3 regions of the Pseudomonas sp. GW821-FHT07F01 genome follow, and region 3 is predicted to be linked to each of the others. Evidence: riboswitches for the same ligand, from Rfam matches in the RefSeq annotation. Region 3 holds a riboswitch; each other region holds the start of a gene.
The links. A riboswitch is a leader RNA that binds a small molecule or an ion and turns the genes downstream of it on or off. The one in region 3 is predicted to bind cobalamin.
Positions count from the first base shown of each region.

Region 1: another riboswitch for cobalamin. It lies ahead of AC07R1_RS08035 (CbtB domain-containing protein); the one in region 3 lies ahead of AC07R1_RS00960 (TonB-dependent receptor plug domain-containing protein).
Region 2: another riboswitch for cobalamin. It lies ahead of AC07R1_RS04690 (TonB-dependent receptor); the one in region 3 lies ahead of AC07R1_RS00960 (TonB-dependent receptor plug domain-containing protein).

Region 1 is NZ_JBWKQO010000002.1:406,219-415,572, forward strand. It holds gene AC07R1_RS08015 (vWA domain-containing protein) at 1-317, opposite strand, end outside; gene AC07R1_RS08020 (magnesium chelatase ATPase subunit I) at 371-1,378, opposite strand; gene cobN (cobaltochelatase subunit CobN) at 1,506-5,279, opposite strand; gene cobW (cobalamin biosynthesis protein CobW) at 5,283-6,353, opposite strand; cobalamin riboswitch at 6,452-6,663, opposite strand; cobalamin riboswitch at 6,805-7,030, shown strand; gene AC07R1_RS08035 (CbtB domain-containing protein) at 7,127-7,315, shown strand; gene AC07R1_RS08040 (CbtA family protein) at 7,327-8,028, shown strand; gene AC07R1_RS08045 (cobalamin biosynthesis protein) at 8,025-8,438, shown strand; gene cobM (precorrin-4 C(11)-methyltransferase) at 8,521-9,267, shown strand.
Region 2 is NZ_JBWKQO010000001.1:1,038,033-1,047,386, reverse strand. It holds gene AC07R1_RS04700 (bifunctional glycoside hydrolase/polysaccharide deacetylase family protein) at 1-1,931, opposite strand, end outside; gene AC07R1_RS04695 (NAD-dependent epimerase/dehydratase family protein) at 2,012-2,944, opposite strand; cobalamin riboswitch at 3,308-3,512, shown strand; gene AC07R1_RS04690 (TonB-dependent receptor) at 3,623-5,773, shown strand; gene AC07R1_RS04685 (DUF7693 family protein) at 5,944-6,243, shown strand; gene AC07R1_RS04680 (lipoprotein) at 6,253-6,594, opposite strand; gene AC07R1_RS04675 (hypothetical protein) at 6,813-7,076, shown strand; gene AC07R1_RS04670 (TetR/AcrR family transcriptional regulator) at 7,204-7,764, shown strand; gene AC07R1_RS04665 (efflux transporter outer membrane subunit) at 7,873-9,285, opposite strand; gene AC07R1_RS04660 (multidrug efflux RND transporter permease subunit) at 9,285-9,354, opposite strand, start outside.
Region 3 is NZ_JBWKQO010000001.1:220,288-229,641, reverse strand. It holds gene AC07R1_RS00980 (N-formylglutamate amidohydrolase) at 1-520, shown strand, start outside; gene AC07R1_RS00975 (APC family permease) at 736-2,085, shown strand; gene AC07R1_RS00970 (arginine N-succinyltransferase) at 2,258-3,274, shown strand; gene AC07R1_RS00965 (arginine N-succinyltransferase) at 3,324-4,397, shown strand; cobalamin riboswitch at 4,614-4,817, shown strand; gene AC07R1_RS00960 (TonB-dependent receptor plug domain-containing protein) at 4,970-6,895, shown strand; gene AC07R1_RS00955 ((2Fe-2S) ferredoxin domain-containing protein) at 6,907-7,659, shown strand; gene AC07R1_RS00950 (ABC transporter substrate-binding protein) at 7,652-8,569, shown strand; gene AC07R1_RS00945 (diguanylate cyclase) at 8,980-9,354, opposite strand, start outside.

The sequences.
Region 1 (9,354 bases), on a different contig from region 3:
TCCCTGGAGGCCTTCAGGCCCTGGACCTGCCAGCTCGGCGCACGGCCGCTGGCAGTGAGCAGGGCCAGGCGTGCACGCTGGCGGTAGGCGTCGTCGAACAGTTGCGCCAGCAGGCCCTTGGCATCGCTCAGGGCGCTGTGCCGGCGGGTCGAGGCCGACGCGTCGACTATCACCAGCCACAGCTCATGGGGCGAGCGGCTGCGCAAGCGAAACAGCAGCTCTGCACGCAACCGTGGACGGCCTTTGAGCAAGGTGCCGGGCCAGTTGACCGAACCGGCGCTGGCCTCGCGGCTTTTGCCTTGCCGGCCGTGATCCAGGTGCCCCGCCCGGGGCTTGGCATCCGCCCCCCGGTCAGTGCGGGGGCGGATGCCTAGGGCTTTTTTGGCCAGCTGGGCACTTCACGACGGGCGCCGGTGGGCAGGGCCTGGGCCGGCATTTCGCCCCATTGGCCCTGGCCTTCGCTGGGGTTGGCGTTGGCTGGCGCCGGTGCCTGGGGGCTTTGCCCGGACTGTGGCGCGCTGGGCGGTGTCTCCCGCCGCCGGTGGCGCAAGGCGAACTCGGCCACAGCATCGATATCCTCCTCGGCAATCGCCGGGGCGCCACGCCAGGCGGCATGGGCGCGGGCCGCGCGCAGCCAGACCAGGTCGGCGCGCAGGCCGTCCACGGCAGCAGCAAAGCAGCGCTCGGTAATCAGCGCCAGGGCCTGGTCGTCCAGCGGGATGCTGGCCAGCGCGGCCCGCGCCCGCTGGCAGCGCTCGCGCAATGCCGCCTGGGGTTCGGCCCACTGGGCGCAGAAGCCCTGGGGATCGCTGTCGAAATCCAGGCGGCGGCGAATGATCTGCCCGCGCTCCTGGGGCGCGGGCTGGCCGCTGAGGGCGACGTTGAGGCCAAAACGGTCCAGCAGTTGCGGACGCAGTTCGCCCTCCTCCGGGTTCATGGTGCCGATCAGCACGAACTTCGCCGAATGGCGGTGGGAAATACCGTCGCGCTCGATCAGGTTGGTGCCGCTGGCGGCCACGTCCAGCAACAGGTCCACCAAGTGGTCAGGCAGCAGGTTGACTTCATCGACGTAGAGCACGCCGCCGTCGGCCTTGGCCAGTACCCCCGGAGAAAATTGCGCCCGGCCCTGGCCCAGGGCGGCGTCCAGGTCCAGGGTGCCCACCAGGCGCTCTTCGGTGGCGCCCAGGGGCAAGGTGACGAACTGCCCGCTGGCCAACAGGTCCGCCAGGCCCCGGGCCAGGGTCGACTTGGCCATGCCCCGTGGGCCTTCGATCAGCACGCCGCCGATCTTCGGGTCGATGGCGGTCAGGCACAGAGCCAGTTTCAATGCTTCGGCGCCGACCACGGCGGACAGCGGGAAATGTGGGGTGTCGCTCATGTCAGGGTCTCGCTTGGGTCGGGGGATGTCCGCAGGACGCTTTTGCGAGCAAGCTCGCTCCTACAGCGGCAATGCCAGCCCTGTAGGAGCGAGCTTGCTGGCGATCGAGTGCGCAGCACTCGCCGCCTCAGGAATCTTCTTCTATATCCAGCAGCAGGTGTTCCAGGGCTTCACGATAATCGCCAGGCTCTTGCCACAGGCCACGCTGCTGAGCTTCCAGCAGGCGCTCGGTCATGTCCCGCAGGGCGTGGGGATTATGCTGGCGGACGAACTCGCGGGTCGAGCCATCGAGCAGATAGGCATCGGCCAGCAAGGCGTACTGGTGATCGTCGATCAGTTCGGTGGTGGCGTCGAAGGCGAACAGGTTGTCCAGGGTCGCGGCCATTTCGAAGGCGCCCTTGTAGCCATGGCGCTTGACCCCTTCGATCCACTTCGGGTTGGCCGCCCGGGAACGGATCACCCGGTTCAGTTCTTCCTTGAGGGTACGGATCTTCGGCAGGTCCGGCTGGCTGTGGTCGCCGTGGTAGCTGGCGGCCTTGGCGCCGCTGAGGCTTTCCACCGCCGCCAGCATGCCGCCCTGGAACTGGTAGTAGTCGTTGGAGTCCAGCAGGTCGTGCTCGCGGTTGTCCTGGTTCTGCAGCACCGCCTGCACCCGGCTCAGGCGGGTGGCGAACTGCTCGCGGGCGGCAGTGCCTTCGTCGCTGCCACCATAGGCGTAGCCACCCCAGTTCAGGTAGACCTCTGCCAGGTCCTCGCGGCTCTGCCACAGGCGGCCGTCGATGGCGCCCTGGACCCCGGCGCCATAGGCCCCCGGCTTGGCGCCGAAGATCCGCCAGCCGGCCTGGCGCGAGGCGGCGTCGGCATCCAGCCCCGACGCCTCCAGGGCCGCGCGCTCGGCACGCACCCTGGCCGCCAGCGGGTTCAAATCCTCGGGTTCATCGAGAGCCGCTACCGCCTGCACCGCCGCATCGAACAGGCGGATCAGGTTGGCGAAAGCATCGCGGAAGAACCCGGACACCCGCAGGGTTACGTCGACCCGCGGCCGGTCCAGCAGGCTCAGGGGCAGGATCTCGAAGTCATCGACCCGCTGGCTGCCGGTGGCCCACACCGGGCGTACCCCCATCAGGGCCATGGCCTGGGCGATGTCGTCACCGCCGGTGCGCATGGTGGCGGTGCCCCAGACCGACAGGCCCAGTTGCAGCAGGTGGTCGCCGTGATCCTGCAAGTGGCGTTCGAGGATCAGGTTGGCCGACTGGAAACCGATGCGCCAGGCGGTGGTGGTGGGCAGGTTGCGCACGTCCACCGAGTAGAAGTTGCGCCCGGTGGGCAGCACGTCCAGGCGCCCGCGGCTTGGCGCACCACTGGGGCCGGCAGGCACGAAACGCCCGTTCAGGGCGTCCAGCAGGCCGCGCATTTCCGCCGGGCCACAGGCGTCCAGACGCGGTGCGACCACCTCGCGCAGGCCGTCGATGATGCTCTGCACCGGCTCCCAGCCGGGTTCGTCCAGCTGTGGGACGGGCCCTTGCAGCGCCGCTTCGATCAACCCGGCGGCGTAGAGCTCCAGGCGCTCGCGAACGTCACCGGCGGTGCGCCACAGCGCCTCGCTCAACTGTTGCAGCACGGGCGGGCGGCGCCCGGTCCAGGGCTCGGACAGGGCACAGTCCAGGGGGTCGAAGCCCAGGCCGAAAGCCTTGGCCAGGGCCCGCAGCAGGCTGGCATGGGCGCCCTTGCCGTCGCCCCGGGGAATGCGTAGCAGGGCCAGCAGGGTGTCGATGCGCAAGCGCCCCTCGGGGGACTCGCCGAACAGGTGCAGGCCATCGCGGATCTGCGATTCCTTGAGGTCGCACAGGTAGGTGTCCAGGCGCGGCAGCCAGAGCGCGGCGTCGGCGTCGCTGTCGAGCTGTTCGCCCAATTGCAGCTCGCGGTCGATATGGGTCTCGCGCACCAGCTTGAGAATGTCCCGCTGCAGCTCCCGGGCCCGGCGCGGGTCCAGCAACTGGGCTTCGTAGTATTCGTCCGCCAGCAGTTCCAGGTTGCGCAGCGGGCCATAGGTCTCGGCGCGGGTCAGGGGCGGCATCAGGTGATCGATGATCACCGCCTGGGTGCGGCGCTTGGCCTGGGCGCCCTCCCCCGGGTCGTTGACGATGAACGGGTAGATGTTCGGCAACGGCCCCAGCAGCGCATCCGGCCAGCATTGCTCGGAAAGCCCCACGCCCTTGCCCGGCAGCCATTCCAGGTTGCCGTGCTTGCCGACATGGATCAGCGCGTGGGCGCCGTAGGCCTGGCGCAGCCAGAAGTAGAACGCCAGGTAGCCATGGGGCGGCACCAGGTCCGGGTCGTGGTAGACCGCGCTGGGGTCCACCTGGTAACCCCGGGCCGGCTGGATACCGACGAAGGTCAGGCCAAAGCGCAGGCCGGCGATCATCATCCGCCCGTTGCGGCACATCGGGTCCTGCGGCGGCGTGCCCCAGCGTGCCAGCACCGCTTGGCGGTTGGCTTCGGGCAGGGCCTGGAACAGCGTCAGGTAGTCGGCCATGGCCAGGCTTTGCTGGCAGGGGCGCTGGTCGAGGCTGTCCAGGTCGTTGCTGACCCCACCCAGCAACTGCTGGATCAACTCGGTGCCGCTGGCCGGCAGTTCGGCCGGCAGCGGATAGCCTTCGGCGTGCAGTGCCTTGAGGATGTTCAGCGCCGCCGCCGGGGTGTCCAGGCCCACACCGTTGCCGATGCGCCCGTCCCGGGTCGGGTAGTTGGCCAGTACCAGGGCCACGCGTTTGTGGCCGTTGTCCAGGCGCCCCAGTTCGACCCAGCGCCGGGCCAGTTCGGCGACGAAATCCATGCGTTCGGGCTGGCCGCGATAACAGACCACGTCCGACTGGCTGCGCTCGCTGCGCCAGGCCAGGTCCTTGAAGCTGATGGGCCGGCTGATGATGCGCCCGTCCAGTTCCGGCAAGGCGATGTGCATGGCCAGGTCCCGCGGCCCCAGGCCCTGCTCGCTGTCACGCCAGCCCGGTTCGTTGTCCTGGGCGCAGATCGCCTGGATCACCGGGATATTGCGGCGGAACGGCCGCAGGTGCGGGGCTTCGGGGCTGGACTGGGCGAAGCCTGTGGTGTTGAGGATCACCCCGGCCGCGGTTTCATCCAGCCAGTCTTCCACCTGGCTCAGGCAGCCCGGTTCCTTGAGGCTGGCCACCGCTATCGGCAAGGGGTTGAGGCCCGCCGCCAGCAAGCGCTGGCAGAACAGGTCGATAAAGCCGGTGTTGGCCGCCTGCAGGTGGGAGCGGTAGAACAGCAGCGCTGCCACGGCTTGCCCCGGCTGCCAGTCGGCCTGCCAGTCACTGAGGGCAGCCTGGCTTTTGTGCGGGTGGTAGATCGCCGTGCGTGGCAGGGCCTGCGGTTCGCTCCAGGGGTAGTCGCGCCCCAACAGGCCGCTGGCCAGGCAGCGGTAGAAGTTCAAGGCGTTATCGCGGCCGCCCTGGCGCAGGTATTGCCACAGGCGATCACGCTCGATGGGGCCCACGGTGCTCAGGTCGCCGAGTTCCGGGTCGGGGCGGTCGTCCCCCGGCACCAGGATCAACTGCACCCCGCGCTGGGACAGCTCCACCAGCCGCTCGACGCCGTAGCGCCAGTAGGCGATGCCACCGTGCAGGGAAATCAGGATGACCTTGGCGTGGCGCAGCACCTGGTCCACATACAGGTCCACCGAGGCGTGGTTCTGCACCTGCATCGGATTGGCCAGGCGAAAGCTGGGGTAGTCCTCGGGCAATTGCTCGGCGGCGTCCGCCAGCAGCGCCAGGCTGGAATCGCCGCTGCACAGGATCACCAGCTCGGCGGGGGTTTGTCCCAGGTCGGCAATGTTGTCATCCGACACGAAACCGCCGGGCTGGGTCCTGAGCAGGTGCATGGCTTAGACGCTGAGTGCGGCGCGCAGTTGCGCTTCGAGCTGGGCGGCGTCCAGTTCCTGGCCGATCAGCACCAGGCGCGTGGTACGGGCCTCGTCGGCGCCCCACTTGCGGTCGAAGTGCTTGTCGAAGCGCGTGCCCACGCCTTGGATCAGCAGGCGCATCGGCTTGTTGGGGATGGCGGCGAAACCCTTGACCCGCAGGATGCCGTGCTTGACCACCAGTTGGGTCAGGGCGTCCAGCAGCAGGCTTTCGTCGGCCTGGGGCAGCTCGATGGAGATGGAATCGAAGGCGTCGTGATCGTGGTCGTCGTGATCGTCATCGCCGTCATGGTGATGGTCGTGATGGCTGTGGCGGCCGTCGATGTGTTCCTCGGAACCGGCACCCAGGCCCAGCAGCACATCCAGGGGCAGGCGACCGCTGCTGGCTTCGATGACCTTGACCGCCGGCGGCAGCTCCTCGGCCACTTCCAGGCGCACCTTGGCCAGGTCTTCGGGGCTGATCAGGTCGGTCTTGTTGAGGATCACCAGGTCGGCGCTGGACAGCTGGTCGGCGAACAGCTCATGCAGCGGCGATTCGTGGTCCAGGTTGGGGTCGAGCTTGCGCTGGGCGTCCACTTGATCGGGGAAGGCGGCGAAGGTGCCGGCGGCCACGGCCGGGCTGTCGACCACGGTGATCACCGCATCGACGGTGCAGGCACTGCGGATTTCCGGCCACTGGAAGGCCTGGACCAGAGGCTTGGGCAGCGCCAGACCGGAGGTCTCGATGAGGATGTGGTCCAGGTCGCCACGGCGCGCCACCAGTTCGCGCATCACCGGGAAGAACTCCTCCTGCACGGTGCAGCACAGGCAACCGTTGGCCAGCTCGTAGACTCGGCCGCTGGCCTCTTCCTCGGTGCAGCCGATGGCGCATTGCTTGAGGATTTCGCCGTCGATGCCCAGCTCGCCGAATTCGTTGACGATCACCGCAATGCGCCGGCCCTGGGCATTGTCCAGCATGTGCCGCAACAGGGTGGTTTTGCCCGAGCCGAGGAAGCCGGTGACGATGGTGACGGGAAGTTTGGCCAGTGTTTTCATCGGATGCCCTTTGGCAAAAGGAGGCGGGCAAACGGGACGAGAACCGCAACGCCGGGCGCGCGGAGATTTCGCCACCGGATCACCCCGCCCGGTTGTAGTGAGAATCTTGGATCGAGGCAGGTCTCCTGGCTGAGGGCTTGCCAGTCGTCGGACCGGCGATTGCTGCGCCTTCCCACCGGCGTCGTCGACACCCATGCAGTGGCCTTGCAGCAATCGAACCCTTCACAGTTGCGGGGGCAGCCGCGGCATCGACCGCGTTCCCTTCTTAGCTTCGACCCGTGGCCGAAGAACCTCGAAAGCGCAAGGCTACGCAGAGCCAGGGGGACGGTCAATCGACAATGCGCCCGTAGCAGCCGGCTTGCCGGCGAAAGAGCCATTGAACCTTGCACGAGCACGGCGCACACCTGCGCAGCGGTCACGGCAATTGACGCCCCTGCCCCGCCCATGATCTCCTACACACCTTGTTACGGGTGCCCCTTACAGGGTGAAACGGGAAACCGGTGAATCACGTGCTTAACTAAAAAGCCGTGGCCAGTCCGGTGCTGCCCCCGCAACGGTAAGCGAGCGAAGTGTCAGATCCACTGTGCCAAGGCATGGGAAGGCGACACTTGCCGGCACGGCATGACACAGCCCTGCCCCTCGCAAGCCCGGAGACCGGCCCGCAACACTTACATAACAACCCGCGGTGGGCGGGCGCTGTTGCAAACCCTGCGTGGCCATCACGCGGGGTTTTCCTGCGCCTCTACCCCGCTGACACTCCAGAGGGAAGCGCCATGTCGATCATCAGCAGCACCAGCCACTCCGCCAGCACGACCTCCACCCTGAGCCAGCGCCTGGTGGCCGCCATCGGCGCCTCGATCCTCGGCGCGTGCCTGGTGTACTTCGCCGGCTTCTCCCACATCGAGGCGGTGCACAACGCGGCTCACGACACCCGCCACAGCGCCGCCTTCCCTTGCCATTGAGACCTGCCGACATGATCAAGCGTATCGCGCAAACCGCAGGTTTCACCGGCCTCTTGGCCGCCCTGCTGCTGACCCTGCTGCAAAGCTTCTGGGTCGCCCCGTTGATCCTGCAGGCGGAAACCTATGAAAAGGCCCCCGCGGCCGAAGTCCATGAGCACGCCGAAGGCGCCATGGCCGTCCACAGCCACGATGCCGAAGCCTGGGAGCCGGAAGACGGCTGGCAGCGCGTGCTGTCCACCACCGGAGGCAACCTGGTGGTGGCCGTGGGCTTCGCCCTGATGCTGGCCGGCCTCTACACCCTGCGCGCGCCGAACCGCACGTCCCAGGGCCTGCTCTGGGGCCTGGCCGGCTATGCCACCTTCTGCCTGGCGCCGACCCTGGGCCTGCCGCCGGAACTGCCGGGTACCGCCGCAGCCGACCTGGCACAGCGGCAGATCTGGTGGGTCGGCACCGCCGCCTCCACCGCTGTGGGCATTGCCCTGATCGTGTTCGCCCGCAACTGGCTGCTGAAGATCCTGGGCGCGGCCATCATCGCCGTACCCCACGTGATCGGCGCGCCGCAGCCGGAAGTGCATTCGATGCTGGCCCCGGAAGAACTGGAAGCGCAATTCAAGATCGCCTCGCAGCTGACCAATGCGGCCTTCTGGCTGGCCCTCGGGCTGATCAGCGCCTGGTTGTTCCGGCGCAAGAGCGCGGGCCAGTACTCGGCATGATCGAAGTGAGCGCAGCGCCGACCCTGGTGGTCGGCCTGGGCTGCCAGAAAGGCTGCCCGGTGACCACGCTGCGCGCCTTGCTCGACCAGGTCCTGGCGGCGCACCAGTGGCAGGCCCGGCAGGTCCTGGCCCTGGCCAGCATCGACCTCAAGCGCAACGAACCCGGCCTGCTGCAACTGGCGGAGCAACTGGAACTGCCGCTGACCTGTTTCAGCAGCGGCCAGCTCGCCCCCTTTGCCCTGCGCCTGAGCCACCGCTCGCAAATCGCCTTCGAACGTACCGGCTGCTACGGCGTGGCCGAAAGTGCCGCCCTGGCCCTGGCCGAACAGCTGTCACCCGGCCCGGCCACACTGCTTGTTCCCCGGCAAAAATACGCCCAAGCCACCCTGGCATTGGTCGCCGCCCGGTAGAATCCCCGATAATTCCCGCCTTCGATCATGAGCAATCTTCATCTGAAGCACGGCTCCCGACCTTTTTTCACAGGACACAGCCATGACTGTCTATTTCATCGGCGCCGGCCCCGGCGACCCGGAACTGATCACCGTCAAGGGCCAGCGCCTGATCCATCGTTGCCCGGTGATCATCTACGCCGGCTCCCTGGTCCCCCAGGCAGTGCTCGACGGGCACCGCGCGGAGCGGGTGATCAATAGCGCCGAACTGCACCTGGAGCAGATCATCGAGGCCATCAAGCAGGCCCATGCCCGGGGCCAGGACGTGGCCCGGGTGCATTCCGGCGACCCGAGCCTGTATGGCGCCATCGGCGAGCAGATCCGCTGCCTGCGGGAGCTGGGCATCCCCTTCGAGATCATCCCCGGGGTCACCGCCACCGCCGCCTGCGCTGCCCTGCTGGGGGCCGAACTGACCCTGCCGGACGTCTCCCAAAGCGTGATTCTTACCCGCTACGCGGACAAGACCGCGATGCCTGCCGGCGAGGATTTCGCCAGCCTGGCGGCCCACGGCGCCACCATGGCCATCCACCTGGGGGTCAATCACCTGCCGAAGATCGTTGCCGAGTTGCTGCCCCACTACGGCGCAGACTGCCCGATTGCAGTGGTGCACCGCGCCACCTGGCCGGATCAGGACTGGGCCCTGGGAACCTTGGCGGACATCGTCGATCAGGTGGCGGCCAAGGGTTTTCGGCGCACGGCACTGATCCTGGTGGGCCGGGTGCTGGCCACGGATGCATTCAGCGAATCGTCGCTGTACCGCGCCGGGCACGCACATCTCTACCGCCCTTGACTCCCTTTGCGGGAACTGGCTTGCCAGCGAAGGCGATCTGGGAATTGGTACAAGACTCTAGGGCCCTTTCGCCGGCAAGCCGGCTCC
Region 2 (9,354 bases), 820 kb from region 3:
TGCGCGGTGGTCAGGCGGCTGTTGATGTAGTCCCGCGAGCCGAGGATCTCGCGCTTGTAATCCAGGGTCTTGTACCCCGGGATATTCAGGCGCAGGCCGTATTCGGCGTGGAAATCCTCGTCCTTCTTGGCCTTCTCCGGCTGCATGTAGAACGGGTGGCTGTAGGTGTGGGTGGCCACTTCGACCTTGGGGTCGGCGAAGATCTCCTGGGCGATGGGCTCCAGCTCCCGCGCCAGGAACGGCGACATGCCCTTGGGCCCGACTTCGCCTTCGATGATCGAGACCGAGGTCAGGAACGGGTTGGGACGAATGTAGTCGTCCAGCACCTGGCGCCCGGAATACGGGGTGCCACGCACTTCGGCATGGGACGGGAAACCGTCACCGTCGATATGCACCGTGGCGATCCGCCGACCGTTCTCGGTGGTGGTGTCCGGTCGTGGCTGGGACGGCAGGCGCAGGGCCTTCTGGATAAAGGCGAACGGGTCGAGGATCCAGCGGCTGCGCTCCACATTGGCCTCCACCACATAGGGGGCCAGGGCCATGCCGCCCCAGGCGGCGGTGGCCACCGGGACGTACTTGCCGCCCTTGTCATCGCCCAGCACCAGGGCTGGTTTCGGCCCGTCGGGCAGCAGGCTCACGCGGGTCAGTTCACGGCTGCGCGCCACCACCGGGGCCTCGAAGGCGCCGATCAGGCTCTTGTCCTGGCTCAGCACATGCAGGGCATCGCGAGCCCCCGGCGCCGCCAGGTTCAGCCCCAGGCGCTTGAGCAGCGCCCGGTCCTCGATCGGCAGGCCGGCCATGATCGCCAGGGGCACCTGCTCATCCAGGCGCTGGCCGACCCAGCTATAGAAGGCACGGCTGTCCTCGGGCGGGCCGCTGGTCATCCACAGCACCACCCCGGCGTAAAGGCCGGCGAAGCTGTAGGCAGGCAGGCTGTCGTCCACCGGGAAGTAGTCCACCCGGTAACCCAGGTATTCCAGCAGGCCACCGAGCATGCGGTGCCCGGCGTGATCGTAGAGTTCCCCTTCGCGCGGGTCATAGAGCATGGCGATGCGCCGCGGCTGGACTTCCACGGTGCTCATGCTCAGGGCGTTGAGGTCCGGGGTGGTGACCACCGGTATAAAGCCTTCCTGGCTCAATTGCCGGACCAGCTTGCGTGCCTCTTCCCGACGGTTGGCCGGCAGGTAATCGATGGCCACCAGCGGGATGTTGCGTGCGCGCAGCGGCTTGAGTTCGCCTTCAAGCCAGGTGCGGTCGGCTTCGGAAACCGGGCGGTAACGCTTGGCCGAGGCATCCCAGCCGGCGTGGATGGATTCCACCGCCACGGCCGAGGCGACGCCATCGAGCTCGCCCAGTACCTCGAAGCCCCGGTTGAAGAACAGCTTGAGGTTGGGCAGCCGGCTGTGCAGTTCCCGCAGGAACGAGGCCAGGGCCTTGCGTTGCGGTTCGCGATCGGCCTCGGGGAGCAACTGGAAACTGTCCAGGGTGTCCAGGAACAGGCCGGCGTAGCCCTGGTCCTGCAGCGCCTTGGCACGCTTGAACAGGTGTTCGCGCCAGGCCGGGGTGGCGATGTCCATCACCTGGCTGTCCCAGGCCTTGTTGCGCACGGGGCTCGCGCCCTGGGCCAGGGCCTGCTTGGCCAGGGCAGCGCGGTTGCCGTCGAACTCCCCTACCGACAGGTAGGCGAACGGCTGGCTGCCGAGCTTGCGCAAGGTGGCGACATCGGCGCTGGCCATATGGCCGGGCTCGACCACTGCCCATTCGAACTGCGCCAGCTCCTGCAAGGGTGGCTGCTCGGCGTACCAGAACCCGACACTGGCGGGCGCCGCGGGTGCGGCCTGCACCAGGGTGTTGGTGGCACACAAGGCCAATGCGGTAAACAGGCGTCGAACCACTTTGCAGACATGCCCCCTGCGAAACTCGATATCCATAACTCACTCTTCAGTAGATCAATCTGCACAACATCAGGCTCTAGGGCAGCCGCCATGGCGGGCGCCCCTAAGGCAACGAACTAAAGGCTGCGGTAAAGCCGTTCCAGGCCCTCGGCCAGGCTGCTGGGCGTGCCCAGGTCGAAGCGCTCGCGCAAGCGGCGGTTGTCGGCCTTGGAATGGCGGATATCCCCGGAGCGGGTCGCGCCGTGGCTCACCTGCAGCGGCTTGCCGCTGATCTGCTGCAGGGCGCCAATCAGATCGTTGAGGGTGGTCACCCCGCCGAGCCCGACATTGGTGGCATCGGCTGCCGGCGCGGGGCATTCCAGGCCCTGCACCAGGATCTTCACCAGGTCCGCGACATAGACGAAGTCGCGGGTCTGCCCGCCATCGCCGAACAGGGTGATGGGCCGCCCGGCCTTGGCCCGCTCGCTGAAAATGCTGATCACCCCGGAATACGGCGATGAAGGGTCCTGGCGCGGGCCGAAGATATTGAAAAAGCGCAGGATCACCGGTTCCAGCCCATGCTGGCGGCGGTAGAAGTCCAGGTAGTACTCGCTGGCGAGCTTGTCCGCCGCGTAGGGCGTGAGGGGAGATTTGGGGGTGTCTTCGGCAATCGGCGTGCCCTCGCCGTTATTGCCATAGACCGCAGCACTGGAGGCGAACACCACGCGGCGGATACCGGCCGCGGTCATCGCCTCGCACAGGCGCAGGGTGGCGATGAAATTGCTCTGGTGGGTGGCCACCGGGTCTTCGACCGAAGCCTGGACCGACGCCACAGCAGCCAGATGCACCACGGCATCGCAGCCCTGAACGGCATCCGCCAGGAGTGCCGCATCGGCGGCATCCCCCACCAGCAGTTCCAGGCCAGCATCGCCCATGGGCAGATTGCCGACCTTGCCCGTGGAAAGGTCGTCCAGAACCCGCACCGCATAACCCTTGGCCAGCAGTGCATCCACGAGGTGAGAACCGATAAAACCAGCGCCCCCAGTAACCAGTATCCGTTCGGCAGACATAGATCATTCCAAAGAGAAAAATCGCGGCTACGCCGTCTGAAGCTAGCACAGCCAACGGATCAGCCCTGGCTACTTGCCATCCTGGCCATCATGTTTTGTTTGGCTGCTCTGCCCCATAGGCTGTTTCGCCTTTTTTCGGAGCAGAGTTCAGAGCTTTGGCGTCAAAAAAAAACTCAAGATAATCAATCGCTCAGCGCCGACATACTGGGTCAGAAAAGCAAAATCGTCAATAATGCGTCGATATTTGTCGATTATTTAAGCGCCAGGAAAAATAGGTCAATATATTGACTTTCCCAGCATAAAGCGCTGAAACCGCCGCCGTAGCTGGCCACATGCCATTGACGCAAGGGCTCGGCAGTGCTCATATGCGCGCCAGTTTCAGGTGTCCCATGCCGCCGTGCATGGGGTTAAACGGGAAGCCGGTGCGTCATTTCGATGATCAGTCCGGCGCTGCCCCCGCAACGGTAAGCGAGCGAAGCATTCGACAGACCACTGTGCCAAGGCATGGGAAGGTGAATGCCTCATGACCCTCGCGAGCCCGGAGACCGGCCTGCCACTTCGTTTGACAACCCCGCGGTGGGCGGGCGCAGTCCGGTTTTCGTGGGCGCGGCTGCCCGCGATTCCCTATGCGTTGTTCCCTCCGGGATTCATTCATTCCTTACAAGTAGTAGGAATCGCATGTCCCGCACCTCCTTGCTGCAACACCTGGCGAGCCCCTCGCTGTGTTTCACCCTCCTGCCTTGCATGGCCTGCCCGGCCCTGGCACAGGCTGAACAGAAAACCTTCCTGGTCTTGCCCGAGGCCCAAGTGAGCGGAGTCTCCAGCGCCCCGCAAACCTCTCTGGACACGCCCCTGCCCGCCGGCTCGCGGCTGAACCTCACGGCCCTGGAGACTCCGGCCAGCACCAGCAGCCTGGGCAACGACGCCATCAGCAACCGCAACAACCTCACGGTGCAGGATGCCGTCACCCGCTCCCCCGGCATCACCAGCATCGCCACCCCGGGCAACGGCAATACCGCACTGTCGGCCCGCGGCTTTACCGGGCACTCCTCGGTGATGACCCTGTTCGACGGCGCGCGCCTGTACACCGGCGCCGGCAGCCAGACCTTCCCGGTGGACCCGTGGATGGTCGAGCGCATCGACGTGATCCGCGGCCCGGCCTCGGTGCTGTACGGGGAAGGCGCCACCGGCGCGGTGATCAACGTGATTGCCAAGAAGCCCTTCGACGGTGAGATCCACAACCGCCTGCGCCTGGGCTATGGCTCCCATGATCGCCAGCAACTGGGCCTGGACAGCGGCGGCTCGCTGACCGACACCCTGAGCTACCGCCTGACCCTGAACCAGCAGCAGAGCAATGGCTGGGTCGACCAGGGCCAGTCACGCAGCCTGGCACTCAGCGCGGCGCTACGCTGGCAAGCCACCGACGACCTCGGTTTCACCCTGGCCCATGAACGCGGTGAAAGCGAACCCGCCAGCTATTTCGGCACGCCGCTGATTGCCGGCCAATACCGCGACAGCCTGCGGGACAAGAACTACAACCTGCGCAACGCCGTGCAGCGCTACAACGACGAATGGACCCGGCTCAACACCGACTGGACCCTGAGCGACAACCTCAGCGCCAGCAACCAGCTCTACTACATCAAGAGCCGCCGCCACTGGCGCAACGCCGAAGCCTACAACTGGGTCAGCTCCCGGGAGCAGTTGCTGCGCGGCGACTACCTGGAGATCAAGCACGATCAGGAGCAGATCGGCGATCGCCAGAGCTTCACCTTCAACCACTCGCTGTTCGGCCTGGACAGCAGGACCGTGGTCGGCCTGGAGTACAACAGGATTCGCTTCGGCGTGGCCAACAACTCGCCCTACAAGGATATCGGTAGCGACTATATCGACCCGTGGAACCCGGCACCGGGCTACTTCCAGAGCCGCTCGCCCTTCTCGCCCCAGACCGACAGCAGCACCCGCACTTTCGCCCTGTTTGCGGAAAACCGCCTGCAACTGTCGGAGCGCTGGTCGCTGGTGACCGGCATCCGCCGCGACCAGAACCATATCGATCGCAGTGATCTGCGCGCCGGCACCCGCACCGATCGCAGCCTCACCGGCGGCAACTGGCGCGCCGGCCTGGTGTTCGCGGTCACCGATCAACTGTCGCTGTACGGCCAGTACTCCACCAGTGAAGACGGGGTCAGCAACCTGATCAGCCTCAACCCGAGCCAGTTGCAGATGGACCTGACCGAAGCCAAGCAGACCGAGTTCGGGCTCAAGCAGCAGTTCTGGAACGGCCGTGGCGAATGGACCCTGGCGGCCTACCACATCGTCAAGAAAAAGCTCTTGACCACCGATCCGGTGACCCGCCTGGCGCAGCAGGTCGGCCAGCAATCCGCCGACGGCCTGGAAACCTCGCTGGAGCTGGCCCTGGATCACGGCTGGCAAGTCTCGGCCAACGCCTCGGTGGTGCGTGCCGAGTACGATGACTTCGATGAGGTGGTCTCTGGCAAAGCGGTGTCCCGGGCCGGCAATCGCCCCACCAACGTGCCGCGACGCACCGCCAACCTGTGGCTGAACAAGGCCCTGGCTCCGAGCCTGGAAGCCGGCATGGGCCTGCGCTACGTCGATGCGCGTTATGCCAACACCGCCAATAGCGTCGATGTACCCGGCTACACGGTGCTGGATGCCAACCTCGGCTGGCAGGCCCTGCCCGATGTGCGCCTGGGCCTGCAGGTGAAAAACCTGCTGGACCGGCGTTATGCCGCGGCGCAACAGAACAGCGGCCAGCAATGGCTGATGGGTGAACCGCGCTCGTTGTTCGTCACCGCCGACTACAGCTTCTGATCGAGGGGTTGCCGCAAGGCCCTGGGCTTTGCGGCGCCATTTAAGGCGTGCAGTGAGTTCGCCAGCCACTGGCCCGGGCCAGCGTCGGACAGCGACCAATCGGCACTTGCACCCACGCAGTCGATGGATATGCTGAGCGCCTTTGTCCCTGCACTGCCCGCGAGAGCCCCATGCCCTGCCTGAATGCCCGAGATGTCTGCCAGCGCCTGCGCGATGCCGCCCTTGGCGTTTACCCCCTACGGCCCAGCGCCAGCCATTCGGGCGCTGGCCAGGTGCAGGTGGATATCGAGGGTTGGCAGTTGCTGCTGGATTTCGATGGCCGGCATCTGCATCACTGCCAGAGCTGCCGCAGCGCCGAAGGCGATGTCTGGCAGCTCGATACGCGGCAACGCTTCGGCACCGACCCGGTGAGCCTGCTCAGTACCTGGGAGCTGGCGCAGATCGAGAAGTTACTGAAAGAGGCGGTTTAACACGGCTGGCTACAGGCATTCCTGGGCCGCGCGTTCGAAGCTCGACGGGGCGAAGCTGGAGGCCAGCAAGTGCCGCTCGTAGAGGAACACCTTGCCGCCATTGGGCGCCTTGTAGGCTTCCAGTACGTTGTCTGCCGCCACCTTGCTGGCAACGACAATGCGAAAACCGCGCTGGGTCTGGGAAACCGTCGGGCTCTGGGCGTTGCCTTGCAGCTTGGGCACCACGCACTCGGCATATTCGGCCGGGGTTTTCCGGGTCTGCATGACCAGGGTCGGGTCGTTGGGCGCGGTGGCGCAACCGGCCAGCAGCAAGGTGGCCAGGGTCATGGCGGGAGCAAATAGAGGGCGCATCGGTAAGTCCTGAAAATGTACAGCCTGGTTCGGTGCGCAACGGTTCAGCGTCACGGGCGCTGCCGTTGCGGTCATGGTTTTGGGTCGGGGGCGATTGTCCATGGTTGGCGCCCAAAGCAGAACTTGCGTTGCTTGATTGTCACTATTACTTGAACCGATAGTTGCCCCCCGGGCAGACTGCCCGGCAGCCCGACTACAACTAAAAAAAGGATTTCCCCATGCGCACCTTTGACTTGATTCGCGACGCCGTCCTCCCGGAATTCCGTGAGCGGGTGGCGGACTACCTGGTGGAGTACGAACAGGTGCTGGGTGACAGCAGCGCCGACCCGCAAAGCCTGCGGATCGCCGCCTATCAATTGCGTGGCTACCTGCGTGGTCTGAACACCACCCGGGTCCTGGGCATGGCCGACTGGGAAGAGCTGGACCGGCGGGTGCTGGCGACATGGCTAGGGGATCCGGCCCAAGTCCTTGGGGAGGATTGAAACTTTTTGGCCTCAGATGAGCTAGAATCGCATCATTTGAAACCTTTTTTGTAAAACCGGTCATGCTCATTGAAGCCTTCGGCTGCTTCGACACCATGCCCGGCCCACACTGATCCGAGGCCCACTGATGTCCCTGACTGCCCAAGAGGAACGACTTATCAAGGCGCTGGCCCTGGCCATCGTCGACCGCCCGCGGGCAACACTCAAGGAACTGGCCGAGGCCGCTGGCGTCAGCAAGGCCACGCTGCATCGCTTCTGCGGCACACGGGACAAGCTGCTGCAGATGATGGAAGACCATGCCGAAACGGTGCTCAATCGCATCGTCGAGGCCATCGAGCCGGAGCAGGACGAACCTGTCGCGACCCTGCGCGGCCTGATCAGCGAGCACCTGGCGCACCGCGAAATGCTGGTGTTCCTGCTGTTCCAGTACCGCCCCGACATGCTCGGCTGCGAAGACGAACGCTGGGAGCCCTACACCCGGGCACTGGACACCTTCTTTCTGCGGGGCCAGCAACTGGGGACCTTCCGTATCGACATCACTGCCGCGGTGTTTACCGAGCTGTTCCTGACCATGATCTTCGGCATCGTCGATGCCGAACGCCGGGGCCGCGCCGCCAGCGCCAACTCGGCCAAGGTGCTGGAGCAGATGTTCCTCCACGGCGCCGCCGCCCCGGCCCTGGCGCTATAGCGCCCCGTTCCCCGGCCCTCTGGCCGGATAAAAAAAGCCCCGTGGCCCAGAGGACCACGGAGCCAAGTACCGGCCGGATGCGCCAGCCGGTAGTGCCCTGCCCCCGGGTTACTGCTGCGCCGCAGCCGGCCAGCCGCCACCCAGGGAGCGGAACAGGTCCACCAGGGCAATCTGCCGCTGGGTACTGACCTCGATAAGCGCCGACTGATCGACAAAGCTGCTGCGCTGGGCATCGAGGTAGCGCAGGTGGCTGTCGACACCCCCTTCGTAACGTGCCCTGGCCAGTTTCAGCGACTCACGGCTGGTGGCCGCCAGGGCGCGGCGCGCAGTCTCTTCCCGGCGCAGGGTGTCGGTCGCGGCCAGGGCATCGGCCACCTCGCGAAAGGCGGTCTGGATGCGCCCTTCGTACTCCGCCACCGCGGCGTCCTTGCGTGCCTCGGCCAGGCTCAGGCCGGCGCTGTTGCGCCCGCCATCGAACAAGGGCACGGACAGGGTCGGCACGAAGCTCCAGGAGCGCGAACCGCCGTCGAACAGGCCCGACATCTGCGCGCTGGAAGTGCCCAGGCTGCCAGTCAGGCTGATGCGCGGGAAAAACGCCGCCCGTGCCGCGCCGATATCGGCGTTGCGCGCACGCAGCCGGTGTTCGGCGGCGAGAATGTCCGGACGGCGCTCGATCAGGGTCGAAGGGCTGCCGGCGGCGATGTCCTGGACCAGCAGCGGGCGCTCGGGTGCCGGCGGCCCTATGGTCTTCACCGACTCCGGGGTGCCGAGCAACAGCACCAGAGCGTTGAACGCCTGCTGCTGATTGCGCAGGGTGTTTTCCTGATCCGCGCGGGACTGCTCCACCAGCCCCAGGGCTTCCTGATAGTCCAGGGCCGTGGCGCTGCCTACCTGGCGGCGCTGGCTGATCAGCGCCAGGGACTGCTCGCGGCTGGCCAGGGTTTGCCGGGTGAGGGCCAGGCGTCGCTGGGCGCCGTCATGCAGCAGATAGGCCTGGCTGACTTCGGCAATCAGAGCGATGCGCGCCGCCCGCGCCGCCTCCTCGGTGGCCAGATATTGCTGCAGCGCAGCGTCGCTCAGGCTCTTGACCCGGCCAAACAGGTCCAGCTCGTACTCTGGCAGCGCCAGGCCCACCTGGTAGCTGCTGGCAACCTGCGAACGGCCACTGTTGGACAGGTCCGCCGGCAGCCGCTGGCGATTGCCCGAGGCGGCGGCGTTCAAGCCCGGCACGCGGTCAGCGCGCTGGATACGGTACAGCGCCCGGGCCTGCTCGATGTCCAGCAGGGTCTGGCGCAACGAGCGGTTGTTGTCCAGGGCACTGGTGATCAGGCGCCGCAGCTGCGGGTCAAGCACAAAACCCTGCCAGTCCAGCTCACTCGCTTGCGGGCCGGGCTGGGCCGAAAGGCCGCCGAAGCTGTTGGCCACCGGCGCCGCGGGACGCTCATAGGTAGGTGCCAGGGAGCAGCCCCCCAGCGCCAGGACCAGCAGCGCCAGTGAAAGTCTACGAATAGGCATGGGCATCACTCCTGGGCCTGGGCAAGGTGTCGGGCGGTGGCCAGCCGCTTGCGCAGCAACGACAGCACCCAGACA
Region 3 (9,354 bases):
CCTGATCGCGGCCAATTACTCGCGCCTGCTGATCGACCTCAACCGGCCGCGCCACGCCCCCGACAGCATCCCGCTGCAAAGCGAGATCTATCAGGTGCCGGGCAACCAGCAGCTGGACGAGGCCACTCGCGAGTACCGCCGCCAGCAGCTGTTCACGCCGTTTCACCAGCGCCTGCAAAGGATCATCGACCGGCGCCTGGCCCAGGGCCGTGAAGTGCGGGTGGTGGGGATCCACAGCTTCACCCCGGTCTACTACGGGCAGCCGCGCGCGCTGGAAATCGGCGTGCTGTATGGCAGCGCCACCGACTACGCGGCGCGGATCCTCGAAGGGCTGTGGAGGCTGCCGATCAAGGTGGCGGGCAACCAGCCCTACGAGATCGATCCGTTGAGCGACATGACCGTGCCGGTGCACGGCGACGCCCGTGGCCTGGCGTCGGTATTGATCGAGGTGCGCAACGATCTGCTGCGTACCCCTGAAGCGGTGCAGCACTGGAGCGATACACTGGCGCCGCTGCTGTAGCCGCGGCGAGAGGAAGGTTTCACCGGCGCGCCCCGAAGGACTCACCCGGCGCGCCAAAACGCTGTTTGCAGGACCGGTACAACAACTAGAAAAACCGCTGTGGTGTGTCTTTAAACCCTGCCAGGTTCAAACACGAAAGCGCGGCCCGAGGTGTCAACGACGACCCGCAGGGCCCCGCCTTTACCCACTTACACAGGCTCAAGGAGAACGGCTTCATGGAGATTGAAGAATTCGGCTACAAACAGGAACTCAAGCGCGGGCTGAGCCTGCGTGACCTGGTGGTCTACGGGATGATTTTCATGATTCCCATCGCCCCGTTCGGGGTCTACGGCTACGTCAACCAGGAAGCCCCGGGCATGGTGCCCCTGGCCTACATCATCGGCATGGTGGCGATGGTCTTCACCGCCCTGAGCTACGGCGCCATGGCCCGCGCCTTTCCCATCGCCGGTTCGGTGTATTCCTACGCCCAGCGCGGCCTCAACCCCCATGTGGGCTTTCTTGCCGGCTGGCTGATGCTCCTGGACTACCTGCTGATCCCGCCGCTGCTCTACGTCTACGCGGCCATGGCGCTCAACCACCTGTACCCGGAAGTGCCCAAGGTCGGCTTCATCCTGGCGTTCCTGGTCAGCGCCACCTTCGTCAACCTGCGCGGCATCACCTTCACCGCGCGGATGAACATCCTGTTCCTGCTGGCGCAACTGGCGGTCCTGGGGATCTTCCTGTTCTACGCCTGGAATGCCCTGCACGGTGGCGCCGGCAACGGCCAGCTGACCCTGGCGCCGCTGTACAACCCGGAGAACTTCCACTTCGGCATGCTGATGCAGGGCGTCTCGATCGCGGTACTGTCGTTCCTCGGCTTCGATGCCATCTCCACGCTCGCCGAAGAGGTCAAGGGCGACCCGGGCCGCAGCGTCGGCCGCGCCGCGCTGATCACCCTGGTGGTGATGGGCGCGATCTTCGTGGTACAGACCTGGATCGCCACCGACCTGGCCGCCGGCATGGGCTTCAAGTCCGCCGACACCGCCTTCTATGAAATCGCCGAACTGGCCGCCGGCAGCTGGCTGGCGACCCTCACCGGAGTGGCCACGGCGCTGGCCTGGGGCGTGGCGGTGGCCATCACCTCGCAGGCCGCGGTATCGCGCCTGCTGTTCGGCATGGCCCGCGACGGCAAGCTGCCCAAGGTGCTGGCCAAGGTCCACCCCAAACACAACACCCCGCACATCAGCATCTACCTGGTGGCGGTGCTGTCGCTGCTGATCTGCTACCTGTTCATCAACTCGGTGGACACCCTGACCTCCCTGGTCAACTTCGGCGCCCTGAGCGGCTTCATGCTGCTGCACATCACCGTGATCAATTTCTACTGGCGCCGGCAGAAGTCCGGCCAGGTGGTGCGCCACCTGATCTGCCCGGTGATCGGCTTCGTGATCGTCAGCGCCATCATGTACAACATGGGCGTGGATGCGCAGAAACTCGGCGCCATCTGGATCCTTGCCGGGCTGGTCTACCTGTTCCTGCTGAACAAGTTGGGCAGCGGTGCCGCCCTGCCCGACCCGCTCAAGCACTAGTTGCACCCGCGCGGCGCCCCAGGGCGTCGCGCCAACCCCGGCGCTGCCAGCAAGAGCGGCCCGGGGACTGGCCGCCGGATGCCGCGGCCATGGAACTGCGTGGTAACCGACAGTGATGTCTGGCCAGTGCCTGCCCCCCGGGGCAAGCGGCCCTTGATACAGGAGTACACCCATGCTGGCCTTGCGTCCGGTGGCGTTATCCGATCTGCCCCAACTGCGGCGCCTGGCCCGCGAACGCCTGCTGGGCGTGACCTCCCTGGTGGATGACGAAACCTGCCTGCGGGACAAGATCCTCGATTCCCAGGCCTCCTTCGCCAAGAGCGAGGCCAGCCAGGGCCCGGAGAACTATTTCCTGGTGCTCGAGGACCTCGACAGCGGCCAGTTGCGCGGCTGCTCGGACATCCTCGCCACTGCCGGTTTTGCCAGCCCGTTCTACAGCCTGCGCAACCGCCCGTTCATCAGCAGTTCCCGGGAGCTGAACATCCAGCACGGGGTGCCCACCCTGTCGCTGTGCCACGACCTCAGCGAACAGACCCTGCTGCGCAGCTTCCATGTCGACCCGCCGCTGGGCGGCACGCCACTGGCCCAGCTCACCTCCCGCGGGCGGTTGCTGTTCATCGCCGCCCACCCCCAGCGCTTCGCCGACAGCTGCATCAGCGAGATCGTCGGCTACAGCGACGCCAACGGCGAGTCGCCGTTCTGGCAAGCCGTGGGCCAGCACTTCTTCGACCTGCCCTATGTCGAGGCCGAGCGCCTGTGCGCCCTGCAGGGCCGCGGCTTTCTCGCCGAACTGATGCCCCAGTACCCGCTGTACATCCCGATGCTGGCGCAGGCGGCCCAGGACTGCATCGGCCAGGTTCACCCGGATGCCCGGGAGGCCTGCCAGATCCTGATCGACGAAGGCTTCGCGCCGACCCAGTACGTCGACCTGTTCGATGCCGGGCCGACCCTTCAGGGGCGCAGCCACCAACTGCGCTCGATCGCCCAGAGCCGGGTTGCCACCAGTTACCCCAGCCCCCAGAGCGGCCAGGGCCAGCAGTGGTTGCTGAGCAACGAGCGGCTGCAGGGCTTTCGCGCCATAGTCGCGGCGCTGGACACCGCCCCGGGCGCTGAAATCGGCCTCGACCCGGCCATGTTCCAGGCCCTGCAACTGGCGCCGGGCGAGCCGGTACGGAGCGTTGCCTTATGAACCGGCCCCTGTTGCCCCCCTGCCCGGCGTCATTGCCAGGAGCCCGCCAATGATCGTCCGTCCGATCCGCGTCACCGATCTGCCGGCGGTCTTGAGCCTGCTCGAAGGCAGCTGTCGCGAACTGAACAACCTGTCCACCGACCCCGAGCGCCTGGCCCATCGGGTGCGCTGGGCGCAGCGAGCCTTCGCCAACCAGGTGGAGCGGGCCGATGCCGACTACCTGTTCGTCATGGAAGATGACGAGCAGCAGGTGATCGGGGTCTGCGGCCTGAGCGGCGCCATCGGCCTGCGCGAGCCCTGCTACAACTACCGGGTCGGCACCACCCACGGCAGCGCCCCGGTGCTGGGCATCGAAAAGCACATCCCGACCCTGTTCCTGTGCAACGAGATGACCGGGCAGTCGCTGCTGTGCTCGCTGTTCCTGCGCCGCGATCACCGCCAGGGCTACACCGGCCGCCTGCTGTCCACCGCGCGCCTGCTGTTTGTCGCCGAATTCCCCCGGCTGTTCGGCGACAAGCTGGTGGCCGAACTGCGCGGCCAGCTCGACAGCCAGGGCCGCTCGCCGTTCTGGGACAGCCTGGGGCGGCACTTCTTCAAGATGGGTTTCCAGCAGGCCAATCGCCTGTCCAGCCACGGCAGCAAATCCTTCATCGCCGAACTGATGCCGCGCCAGCCGCTGTACACCTGCCTGCTCAGCCCCCAGGCACAGGCCGCCATCGGCCAGGCCCACGCCAGCACCGAACAGGCGGTGAGCATCCTGCGCGACGAAGGCTTCAGCCATCAGGGCTGCATCGACATCTTCGATGGCGGGCCGCTGATCGAGGCCGAGGTGGCGAAGATCCGCAGCGTGCGCGAAAGCCAGACCCTGCCCCTGCTGGTGGGCACTCCGGACGCACAGGCGCCGGTGTGGCTGATCCACAACCGGCGCCTGGAAAGCTGCCGCATCACCGCCGCCCCCGGGCGCCTGGTTTCGGGTTGCCTGCTGGTGGACCGGCTGACCGCCAAGCGCCTGCAACTGCAGCCGGGCGACTCGGTACGGGCGGCGCCGCTGCTGGCCTGCGAGTCACGCACGGCCCTGCACGCACAGCGGCACCTGGCCCCGCAAAGCGCCCTGCTCCTGTAGCCGCTGCCGCAGGCTCGGGCCGCGTTCGAAAGAACGGCCCGCAGGGGCGCGAAATCTCAAGACCGCTGAGGTGCTCGACATGAGACTGCCAAGCAAGGCCCTGCGGGCCTTTGCGCAGCCTCGCGGGCTCGGCAGCGGCTACAGAGGCGTCAGGGCGATGAATCCGGTAACACCTGGCGGCAGGCGCAACGTTGACGAACGCCGGGGCGGATGTTCATATGCCGCCCAGTTTCAGGTGCCTCCTGCCGCCGTGCAGGAGGTGAAACGGGAAACCGGTGCGCCCCTTTTCGGGCAAGTCCGGTGCTGCCCCCGCAACGGTAAGCGAGTGCTGCATTCAACAGGCCACTGTACCCAAGGTATGGGAAGGCGAATGCCGCCAGACTCGCAAGCCCGGAGACCGGCCTGTGACGTCTGTTTGGCAATCCTGCGGTGGGCGGGCATGGGCCGGTATGGTCGCGTGCCCGTGGCCGATACCCTCTCCTGCGTGCTTCCCGAAGACACTTTCGAGAAGACCAACAATGACAACACCTGACACTTTGCCTGCACGCGACTGGCGTGCACCTCGCCGCACCATGAGCGGCGCCCTGCTCGGCTGCCTGTTCAGCCCCCTGCTGCTGGCGGACGACAGCCCCCTGACGCTGGACCGGCAATTTGTTTCCGCCCCCTCGGTGGAGTCCACCACGGTGGCCGAAATGGCCCGGTACGGCAGCAAGGTGGAGATCATCGACCGCCAGCAGATAGAACGCGCCGGCCCCAGCAGCGACATCACCCGGGTCCTGCAGATGTACGTGCCGGGGCTGTATGTGGCGCCCAAGAATGGCCCCTTCGACTACGGCACCTACTCCCTGCTGGGCGGGCGCAACGACGACACCCTGATCCTGCTGGACGGCGTGCGCCTGAACAACCGCCTGTACGGCGGCCTGTACCTGGATACCCTGCCGGCCAACGCCATCGAGCGCATCGAGGTGCTCAAGGGTGGCCAGAGCCTGCTGTTCGGTACACAGGCGGTGTCCGGGGTGATCAACATCGTCACCCGCAACCCGCAGACCCGCGACGTCTCCGGCGAGGTCAACCTGGGCCTGGACAGTTTCATGGGCAGGAGCGGCGACGCCCGCGCCGAGCAGATCCTCAGCAACGGCCTGGGCGAGCTGGGGCTGTTGGCCTATGTCAGCCACAACGTCTCCGATGGCTACCAGCCATTTCGCAACAGCGCCTACAACGCCAACACCCGGGACAAGAAACGCAGCTATGAAGTGACCACCTTCGGCGCCAAGGCGATCCAGGGCCTTGGCGACGCTTCGCGGCTGGAACTGTTCTACCAGTACAGCGACGCCAACCTGGATTTCGCCCGCCCGGTGAACAACCGGAAAACCACCAACGACCGCATCCAGCAGATCGCCACCGCGACCTTCGAGCAGCGCCTGGGCGAAGGCTTCAGCTACTTCGTCAAGGGCCATGTCAACGACTGGGACACCCGCTACACCAGGATCGACAGCCTCGACGACGCCAGCCTCAAGGTGCGCAACCACAACGACTACTGGGGCTTCACCGACTGGGGCCTGCAGGCCGAGGGCAAGGCCGAGCTGGACGGCGGCCACGTGCTGGTATTGGGCACCGACAACCAGTGGTTCAAGGGCCAGGACGACGTGCTGAAGATCGATAACAAGCAGGCCCAGGCCAATGCCCTGTACACCCAGCTGCGCCCGGTGTTCGACGCCCTGCCCGACTGGCACCCGAGCCTGGGCGTGCGCCACGAGAAAATCAGCGGCGGCGAGAGCGCCACCGTGGGCATGCTCACCTCGCTCTACGACCTGACGCCCCACTGGCAACTGCGCGGCCAGTACGGCAGCGCCTTCAAGCTGCCCAACGCCGAGCAGCTGTACGCCAACGAGGACTACGAAAAAGGCAACCCCGACCTCAAGCCGGAAAAGAGCCTCAATGCCGAGCTCGGCCTGGACTACAAGGGCAGCCTGCTGGCCGGCGAATTCAACGCCAGCGTCAGCGCCTTCCACCGCAAGATCGACGACCTGATCACCCTCGACGCCAACGATGTCTGGAGCAACGGCCAGGGCCGGATCAAGGTGCGCGGCATCGAACTCGACGGGCGCTGGCAGTTCAGCCCGCAGTGGACCCTGCAGGCGGACATGACCCGCAACCTGGTGGAGTCGCGCAACGGCGTGACCCTGAGCAACATCCCCGGTTTCTTCGCCCGTTCGCGGCTGGGCTTCGAAGCCCCGGACCGGATGTGGGGCGTGGGTGGCGCGGTCCGCTACATCGGCCAGATCGACAGCCCGAAGAACGTCGACTACGGCCACTATTCGGTGGTCGACGCCGATGCCTATCGCTACCTGGATACGGCCCAGCAGCACCGCCTGAGCCTGCTGGTGGAGAACCTGTTCGACCGCGACTACAGCACCAGCATGACCAGCAGCTCGCCCTCGGTGGACAACCTGGGGCGACCCTTCACCACCGAAGTGCGCTACACCTACCGCTTCTGAGGCCGACCGACATGCATGAGAACTATCAACGGGTGCTGTTCGTCGGCCCCGGCCTGCACGGCGGCGCCCTCGGCGAAGCCTTTCGCAAGGAGCTCGAGGCCCTGCGCGGCGACGGCGCCGACACCCGGGTGATCGACACCCTGGACGGCTTCGACAGCCTCTGGGCGGCGCTGGGCGAAGCCCTGCCCGAGGACGGCGCGAAGCTGCTGGTGGTGGACCTGGAACCCAGCTCCGACAGTGCCTACCTGGACTGGCTGCGCGATGAGCTGGGGCGCCTGGCCCAGGCCCACCCCCAGGCACCGCGGCTGTGGATCACCGCCCAGGCCCTGGGCCGGCGCGGGCTGGACGCGGCCCTGGCCTGCGCCAGCATCGGCCAGCGCGAGCGCCACCTGGCCTGCGACAACGTCAACGCGGTGCAGAGCGACCCGGACTGGTCGCGGGTGCCGCCCCATGCCCGCCAGGTGTTCCTGTGCACCGGCCCGCGCTGCGTGCGGCGCGGCGCCCTGGCGCTGTGGAAGACCCTGCGCCGCGAACTGCTGCGCCTGGAGCACATGGAGACGCCCGGTGGCGTGCTGCTGACCCGCACCGCCTGCCAGTTCCCGTGCAACCTGGGGCCGGTACTCACCGTGCACCCGGACGGCTGCTGGTACCGGGTGCGCGATGACGGCGAGGTGCTGCGCCTGGTGCAGCAGCACCTGGTCCAGGGCGAACCGGTGGCGGACCTACGGATTCCCGCGCCCTACGGAGGAACGGCGGATGCCTAGCAGACTGCTCGGCCTGCTGCTGTGGCTGGCGGCCCTGCCGGCCCTGGCGCACAGCTACCAGAACTGTGGCCGGACCTGGACGGTGGACGGCCCGCCCCAGCGCATCGTCGCCCTCAACCAGCACAGCGCCGACCTGCTGCTGGCCCTGGGTGCCGGGCCGTCGATGATCGGCGTCGCCTATCTGGACGACGATGGCCAGGCCCAGGCCGAAGGGCTTTACCACGGCGTGCCGGTCATCGCTCGCCAGTACCCGTCGGCAGAAGTGCTCTACAGCCTGAAACCCGACCTGGTGGTGGGCGGCTTCGCCTCGGCCTTCCCGGAAAACTTCAGCTCCCGGCAACGCCTGGGGGCCATAGGCGTGGGCAGCTACCTGCTGGAATCGGCCTGCGCCGGGCATGACCAGGACTACTTCGGGCATATCCGCCGCGACCTGCTGACCCTGGGCCGGCTGCTGCGCCAGGAGGCCCGCGCGCAGCAACTGGTGGGCCAGATGGATGCCGACCTGGAGGCCGCCGCGGCCCTGTACCGCGGGCGCCCGACGCCTTCGGTGTTCTACCTGGACAGCGAAGTCAACGGCCTGGCCAGCCAGGGCCAGCGCGGGTTTGTCGGCGTGCTGCTGCAAGCGGCCGGTGCACGCAACAGCTTTGCCGCCATCGACCGCCCGCGCCTGACCGTGGACAGCGAGACCCTGCTGGCCAACGACCCGGACGCCATGCTCCTGGCCGACGCCCTGTGGTCCCCGGCCCGGCGCAAACGCCAGCTGCTGCACAGCGACCCTGTGCTGTCGCGATTGCGCGCAGTGCGCGAAGACCGACTGATCGACATCCCCTTCGCCCGACTGGTGCCGGGCATCGCCAGCGGCCGCACCGCCCTGGAACTGGCCCGGCGCCTGCACCCCACCCACGACTGACCCCCACCCCTGTAGGAGCCGGCTTGCCGGCGAAGGGAACACCTCCCACCCCGAGGCGTACCCACAGACGCCTTCGCGGGCAAGCCCGCTCCTACAACCACCAGCGAGCCCCCCGTAGGAGCCGGCTTGCCGGCGAAGGGAGCAACCCCGACCTCGCGGCGTACCCACAGACGCCTTCGCGGGCAAGCCCGCTCCTACAACCACCAGCGAGCCCCCCCCGTAGGAGCCGGCTTGCCGGCGAAGGGAGCAACCCCGACCTTGCGGCGTACCCACAGACGCCTTCGCGGGCAAGCCCGCTCCTACAACCACCAGCGAGCCCCCCGTAGGAGCCGGCTTGCCGGCGGCGAAGGGAACACCTCCGACCCCGAGGCGCACCCACAGACGCCTTCGCGGGACACAAGGAACAGCGGCTACAGGGAGTTGAGCAAACGCCTGGACGGCTGCTCCGGCGGGTGGCAGGTGACGTTGTTGCGGCCGCAGGTCTTGGCCGCATACAGGGCCTGGTCGGCATCGTTGAGCCAGCCCATGGCGTCGTCGTGCAGGGGGTTGAAGGCCGCCAGGCCGATGCTCAGGCTGACCTGCAGCGCCGGGCTCTGTTCATAGCCCAGGGCCCCAAAACGACCGCGCAGGGCCTCCATCAGTTCGGCGGCATGGGCCAGGGGCACGTCCGGCAGGATCACGCAGAACTCGTCGCCGCCATAACGCCCGGCCTGGTCGCTGACCCGCAGGTTCTGCCGCAGCAGCTTGCTCAACTGGCGCAGCACCACATCCCCGGCCACATGGCC